Regions from separate parts of the Stenotrophomonas sp. S41 genome, predicted to be linked through region 2. Evidence: predicted binding sites of a transcription regulator. Region 2 holds the regulator's gene; each other region holds the start of a gene.
The links. Region 2 encodes FliA, which starts transcription of late flagellar genes. Its sites were predicted from a motif close to TAAAGTTTNNCNNNCNNNGGCCGATAA; they were not measured.

Region 1: a site for FliA is predicted at 1,084-1,110, ahead of IAE56_RS04155 (methyl-accepting chemotaxis protein). Genes of this name have one in related genera too.
Region 3: a site for FliA is predicted at 1,387-1,413, ahead of IAE56_RS16895 (methyl-accepting chemotaxis protein). Genes of this name have one in related genera too.

What each region holds. Positions count from the first base shown of each region.
Region 1 covers NZ_JACVTV010000010.1:63,695-65,954, reverse strand. Annotated here, with positions in the region: gene IAE56_RS04155 (methyl-accepting chemotaxis protein) at 1-1,055, opposite strand, end outside; gene IAE56_RS04150 (arylamine N-acetyltransferase) at 1,259-2,095, shown strand; gene IAE56_RS04145 (VOC family protein) at 2,193-2,260, opposite strand, start outside.
Region 2 covers NZ_JACVTV010000017.1:16,380-18,639, forward strand. Annotated here, with positions in the region: gene IAE56_RS05945 (protein phosphatase CheZ) at 1-354, opposite strand, end outside; gene cheY (chemotaxis response regulator CheY) at 354-746, opposite strand; gene IAE56_RS05955 (RNA polymerase sigma factor FliA) at 804-1,547, opposite strand; gene IAE56_RS05960 (MinD/ParA family protein) at 1,544-2,260, opposite strand, start outside.
Region 3 covers NZ_JACVTV010000097.1:13,467-15,726, forward strand. Annotated here, with positions in the region: gene IAE56_RS16895 (methyl-accepting chemotaxis protein) at 1-1,306, opposite strand, end outside; gene IAE56_RS16900 (hypothetical protein) at 1,452-1,721, opposite strand; gene IAE56_RS16905 (SOS response-associated peptidase family protein) at 1,910-2,260, opposite strand, start outside.

The sequences.
Region 1 (2,260 bases), on a different contig from region 2:
GTGGTGTCGAGGCGATCGTCGGCAATGTCGCTGGCGAAACGCAGGGTGTCCTGGATCGGGCGGCGTACCGCGCGCAGCACCAGCACCAGGCTGGTGATCAGCACACCGGCCACCAGCACGAGCGTGGCGGCGAACAGCACGCTCATGGTGCGTGCACCGGCCTGCTGGCGTGCCTGCGCCTGGGCCAGCGCCTGTACCTGGGCCTTCTGGAAGGCGGCCAGTGCCGGCGCCACGCTGGCGGCCGTGTCCAGCAGCGACTGCGCTTCCACATCCAGGCCGACGCGGGCGGCGGTGTAGCCCAGCAGCGCGGCCTGATAGGCATCCATGTCGGTGCGCAGGCTCTCCTGCGCCTCGGTTGGCAACCCCGCCAGGGCCAGATCGAAGGGCAGCTTCTCTTCGCTGGCGCGGTCGGCATGGGTGGAGTCGCCATCGAGCAGCAGCAACGCTTCCTGCCGGCGCATCTTCTGCACATGCAGTTCCAGCGCCGGGCGCTGCAGCGAGGTCACGTTCGCCTGCAGTGTGTCGGCAGCCTGCTGCAGCTGCGCGGCCAGACCCGCGTCGCCGCGGCCCATCTCATCCACGCGCTCGAACAGCGCGGCGATGCCCTGCGAGAAGCCGTCGACCGCTTCGGCCAGGGACTGCAGCGCCTTGCGCCGGCCGGCATCCATCGGCATCGCGCGCAGCGCCTGAAGGTCCTGCTTCAGCTCCTGCTGGGTGGCCAGCAGCTGGCTGCGGTCGGCATCATCGAAACTGCGCGCATACTGTGTCTGCAGGCGCCGTGCTTCCGCCACGCGGGTGGCGAGCGCCGCTGCCAGATCGCTGCCGTGCTGGTAGCTGGCCTGGGTGCGGGCCGCCTGTGCGCTGGTGTGGCCGGTCCAGGCGTAGACGCCGGCGATGGCGACCAGGCCCAGGCCGCAGACCCACAAGGTGGCCTTCAGCTTGTCGGCCACGCTGAGCCGGTGCGGCTGCAGCCAGCGCAACAGCCCAGGAAACGCCGAGCGCAGCCCATCGAAGTGGGTGCGCAGGGACCGAAGGCGAACAACCGCGGTCGACATGACAGACTCCAGGCAAAAGGACGCACCTGTATCGGCCTGGATAAGCGGGACTTTAGAACTATTTTCGAGAACTGCCACCGGGGGCGCACTTGCGGTCTTTGTACCGGCCGCAGGCGACGGGGCGATGACATCGGCGCCCTGCCCTTGACCTCAACCCCGGTTGCGGTTGCACAGTAGGTGTCCCTGCCCCGCCTGGTGCCGTCATGACCGCGCTTGATATCCCCCGTTACCTGCAGCGCCTGCAGCTGCCGGCCGCGCCGCCGGCCACCCTGGCCGGGCTGACCCTGCTGCAGCAGCGCCACAACGCCCATGTGCCGTTCGAGACCCTCACCTGCCTGCTGCGCGATGCGGTGCCGATCGACCTGGACAGCGTGCAGCGCAAGCTGCTGGACGCGCAGCGCGGGGGCTACTGCTTCGAGCTCAATGGCGCCTTCCTCGTGCTGCTGCAGGCACTGGGCTTCGATGCCCATGCACTGAGCGCGCGCGTGCTGCTGTCGGCCGCCGAAGGCGAGCTGACGCCGCGTACCCACCTGTTGATCCGGGTGCGGCTGGACGGCGAGGACTGGCTGGTGGATGCCGGCTTCGGCAGCCTGACCCCGACCGTGCCGCTGCGGCTGCAGGAAACAGCCGCACAGGACACGCCGCATGAACGCTACCGGCTGCAGCGCCTGGATGACGGCGATTACCTGCTGGCGGCCAGCAGCGGTGACGACTGGCGGTCGCTGTACCGGTTCGACCTGACGTCGCCGGCGGCGGCCGACAACGAGGTGCGCAACTGGTATGTGTGCACGCACCCGCACTCGAGTTTCCCCGGGGAACTGCGTGCTTCGCTGACGTGGCCGGAGGGGCGGCGCACGATGGGCAGCGGCAACTACACCGAATACCGCCCGGGCCAGGCGCCGGAAAAGCGTGCGCTGCGCGATGTGGCGGATGTGCGGCAGGTGCTGCAGGAGGGCTTTGGCGTGCGGCTGCCGGACGATGCGCGGCTGGACCCGGCCATTGCCGGGTGGCTGCAGCGGTGGCAGGCGACGGCCGGGTAGAGTCGAGCTTGCTCGACTGGGTGCGCGGAGCAGTCGAGCAAGCTCGACTCTACGGGCCAACGGCAGCCGAGCGTGGGCTCGGCTCTACAGATGGGCGTCAGGCTGTTGTCGGGGCCTGCACGGCGATGCGGTTGCCTTCGCTGTCGGCGATCTCCGCCACGCGCC
Region 2 (2,260 bases):
CTCATCCTGGCCCGGCTGCAGGCCATCGGCACGCAGCTGTTCGGTCAGGGCGCGGCATTCCTCGGCCAGGTCCAGGGTGCGGTGGGTGGCCTGTTCGGTCATCGCCACCACGTGGTCCAGGCGTGCGCAGGCATCGTCCAGCTCGCCGGCCTCGTCGGGCACGGTCGGCAGTTCGCCCAGGGCCTGGCCCAGCTCGCGGGCCAGCCGCGAAAGGCCGCTCATCATCGGCTGGGTACGCGCGGCCACGAGGCTGTCGATGCGCTGGCGCCAGGCGGTCTCGTCACCCGACTCCAATGCATCCAGGGCCTCCTGCAGGCGCAGGGCGAGGGCGCTTCTGTCGACCTGGGCGTCCATCAGGCGCTCGCTGCCAGGCGTTCGAAGATCTTGCCGAGCTTCTCTTCCAGGGTCTGCGCGGTGAACGGCTTGATGATGTAGCCGTTGACGCCGCTCTGGGCCGCTTCGATGATCTGCTCGCGCTTGGCTTCGGCGGTCACCATCAGCACCGGCAACGTCTTCAGCTTGGCATCGGCGCGGATCGCCTTGAGCAGCTCGATGCCGGTCATCACCGGCATGTTCCAGTCGGTGACCACGAAATCGAACGGCTGGCTCTGCAGCAACGACAGCGCGGCATGCCCGTCCTCGGCTTCGGCGGTGTTGGTGAAGCCCAGATCGCCCAGCAGGTTCTTGACGATGCGACGCATGGTCGAGAAGTCGTCGACGATCAGGATGCGCATGTTCTTGTTCAAAGCAGAGTTCCTTTGTTGTTCACTGCGGGCGGCCGGGGGCAGCCGCCTCGCGCATGTTCATTCTTCGAGGCCGGCGTCGGCCGCCTCGAAAACCTTCAGCCGGCCGCGCAGGCGCAGCACGGCCTGGCCGTGGATCTGGCAGACCCGCGATTCGCTCACGCCGAGCACCGCGCCGATCTCCTTCAGGTTCAGCTCCTGCTCGTAGTAGAGCGAGAGCACCAGCTGTTCGCGCTCGGGCAGGTGGCCGATGGCCTTGCCCAGCTCGCGGCCGAACTCGCCGCGCTCCAGCACCTGCTGCGGGGTCGGGCCGCCCTGGGCAACCGTGTCCAGCTCGCCCTGGTCCTCGATGCGCGATTCCAGGCTCAGCACCTGGCCACGCGAGGCGTCTTCCATCAGGCGCAGGTACTCGGGCAGGGGCATGTCCATCGCCGCGGCCACCTCGGTGGCGCTGGCGGCGCGGCCGCTGCTCTGCTCCAGTCGGCGGATGGTGGCGGCCGCGTCGCGGGCACGGCGGTGCACCGAGCGCGGTACCCAGTCACCACGGCGGATCTCGTCGATCATCGAGCCGCGGATGCGGATCGAGGCGTAGGTCTCGAACGACGCGCCCTGGTCGGCGTCATAGCTGCGCGAGGCTTCGATCAGGCCCATCATGCCGGCCTGGATCAGGTCGTCCACCTCGACGCTGGCCGGCAGGCGTGCCGCCAGGTGGTGGGCGATGCGCCGCACCAGGTCGGAATGCTGGGCGATGACATCGGTCGCGCTGGCGCGCTGGACTTCCTTGTACTGGGCTGCACCTTTCATACGGTCACCCCACGCTGCTTGAGGATGCGTTCGAGGAAGAACTCGACGCCGCCACGCGGTTCGGTCGGCGCCTGCCAGCGGGCGGTGCGGCGGGCGATCTCGGTGATCGCCAGCGCGGCCGGGCTGGACGGGTAGGCCTTGACCACCGGCTGCTGGCGCTGCACCGACAGGCGCAGCCAGTCATCCTGCGGCACGCAGCCCAGGTAGTTCAGCGAGACATCGGCGAGGAACTTCTCGCAGACGCGGGTCAGCTTTTCGTACAGCACGCGGCCCTCGTTGGGGTCGCGCACCATGTTGGCCACCACCTGGATGCGGTCCACGCCACGTTCGCGCGAGAGCACCTTGATCAGCGCGTAGGCGTCGGTGATCGAGGCCGGCTCATCGCAGACCACCACCACGGTGTCCTGCGCGGCCTGGCAGAAGGTCAGCACGCCATCGGTGATGCCGGCGGCGGTGTCCACCACCATGATGTCCAGCTCGCGTTCCAGTTCGGAAAACACGTTGACCAGGCCGACATGCTCGGCCGGGGCCAGTTCGGCCATGTGCCGGCGGCCCGAGGCGGCCGGGACCACCAGCACCCCGTTGGGGCCCTCGATGATCACGTCCTCCAGGCTGCAGCGGCCGGCCACCAGGTCGGCCAGGGTGAACTTCGGGTTCAGGCCGAGGATGACGTCGATGTTGGCCAGGCCCAGGTCGGCGTCCAGCAGCAGGGT
Region 3 (2,260 bases), on a different contig from region 2:
TCCGGTTGGTGTCGCGCTGCATGGTAGCGAACACACCCTGGAAGTCGCCCTCGATACGGCGGGTCAGATCCCCTTCGGCCATGGCACCAAGCACCTTGGACAACGCGCCGAGGCTGCCGTCAGCGGTGGCCATCAGGCGGTTGAGGTCTTCAATCATGCGGCGGAAATCGTGACGGTAGGCCGTGGCATCGCCACGCACGCTGAAATCGCCGGCCGCTGCCGCCGTCGCCAGACGCTGGATATCCTGATTGATCGCATGCAGGCTGGCCTTGGCGGCATCCATCGATTCGTGCAGGATCGCGCGGCTGCCCGGCAGGCGTCGTGCGTCCCGGCTCAGGTCACCCTGCGCGTACTGGTTCAGCACGTCGATGGCATCGACGATCGCATCCAGATGCTCGAACACCATCGTGTTCATGCCCTGCGCCAGTTCGCCGTAGACGCCGGGGAAATCCACCGGCATGCGGTGGCTGATGTCCTCGGCGGCATGCTTGCCGATCATCAGCTGGGTCTGCTGCGAGAAGCGTTGCAGCAGGCCGACCATGCTGTCCGTGGCCCGCAGCATCTGGCCCACTTCATCGGGGTTGTCATCCTGGTGACGGACGCTGAGGTCGCCGCGGGTGACCGCATTGATCGACGCCTGCACCTGGGCCAGCGGGCGGGTCAGGCTACGCGAGATCAACCACGCCGCGATGATGCCCAGGCCCAGGCTGAGGACGCCGAACAGGCTGAGCAGTGCCGTGGTCCTGGCTGCCAGCGCCTGCATGTCCCGGGCGGCTTCTTCCACCAGTTTCTGCTGCAGATCGGCGAACTCGGCGAGCGCCGCGTTCCAGTCGGCAGCCGCGGGGCCAGCGCGGGTCAGCAGCTCGGTGCTGGCGGCATCGAAGTCGCCGGCCTGCATCGCTGCATCCAGGTCGCGGTTGAGTGCGACGGTGGCCTGCTGCTTCTGCGCGACCTTGCCGCGCATCGATTCGGCGAGCGGGCTGGTGGCCGGGCGCTCGGTGAAGTGGGCCCAGATCTGGTCATAGCGCGCGGACATCGCGTGCGCCTTCGCCAGATCGGCCTTCAGACCCTGCCCGCGCTTGATCAGCATGTCGCGGCGCAGCAGCAGCAGCTCCTTGTTGATGATGAGCATGTCGTACAGCTCGCCCATGCGGGTCACGCGCACGTTCACCGCGTTGTCGAACTGTTGGCGCTGCTGGTAGTTGCTGTGCAGGGCGATCGCAAGAATGGTGGCGATCAGAAGAAGCAGGATGGAAAAGCCCGCAGTGAGGCGGGTGCCAACCTTGAAGCGGCGCAGCGTGTACATTTTGTGAAGTCCGGTAGTCGTTGTAGGCCCGACTGCCGGGCGTGTCTGCACAGGAGACAGTCCCGGCAAGCAGTACAACGGTAGCGGCGGCGCAGGCTGAAGCTTTAGCGCCACGGTTCGGATTTTTTCTGGAAGCGCCTGCGGATCAGGCGATGCAAAGCACGAAGACCGCTGACAGCGCGAGCATCAGCACGAACACCCGCCGACTCAGGGCCAGGCAGGCGAGGCCCGCGGCCAATGCCCAGGCGCCCAGCAGGACGCAGGCCAGCAGCCACAGGCCCATGCCCATCAGCGAGCCGGACACCACGCCGGACAGCGCCAGTGCCTTGAACAGGCCCACGCCCAGCACGCTGCCGAGCATTCCTGCCTGCAGGGCGACGGCATCATGGCGGGCAGGGGCAGGGCGGTGACGCATGGGCTGCACTGTGCAGCAAGGCACATCCACGCCATGTGTTTTTTGCGGTTCAGCGGGAGCGCGACGAAGGGGTCAGGGAAGGGGTCGGATCCCTTTCCAGCGGAAAGGGCTCTGACCCCGGATCTCCAATCAGGCGCGGGGGTCAGAGCCCTTGCCTTTGGCAAGGGATCCGACCCCGGGCCCATCACTCACGCATCGTCATCCAGCGCATCGCCATCCCAATCGGGCAGCGCATCGTCGGCACCCGCAGCGTCGGGGTCCACCGGCTCCAGCAGGGTGTAGTCATCGCGATGCGGGTTGCGGATGCCCAGGCCGACATACGCAGCCTCGAGCGCCGCGGTATGCGCGTGCCGTCGCAGCTGCGCCGGGGTGGTCAGCTCGCCCCTCAGCCAAGCCGCGGCAGCCGCGGGCTCCACAAACACCGGCCCATCGGCAGACAGCGGGGCCGGGATCGCCGGATTGCCATCGGTCAGGATCGAGAATGTGTCGCGCATGTCGCCGGCCTCGTCCTGCCAGTGCTCCCATAAGCCGGCCGCCAG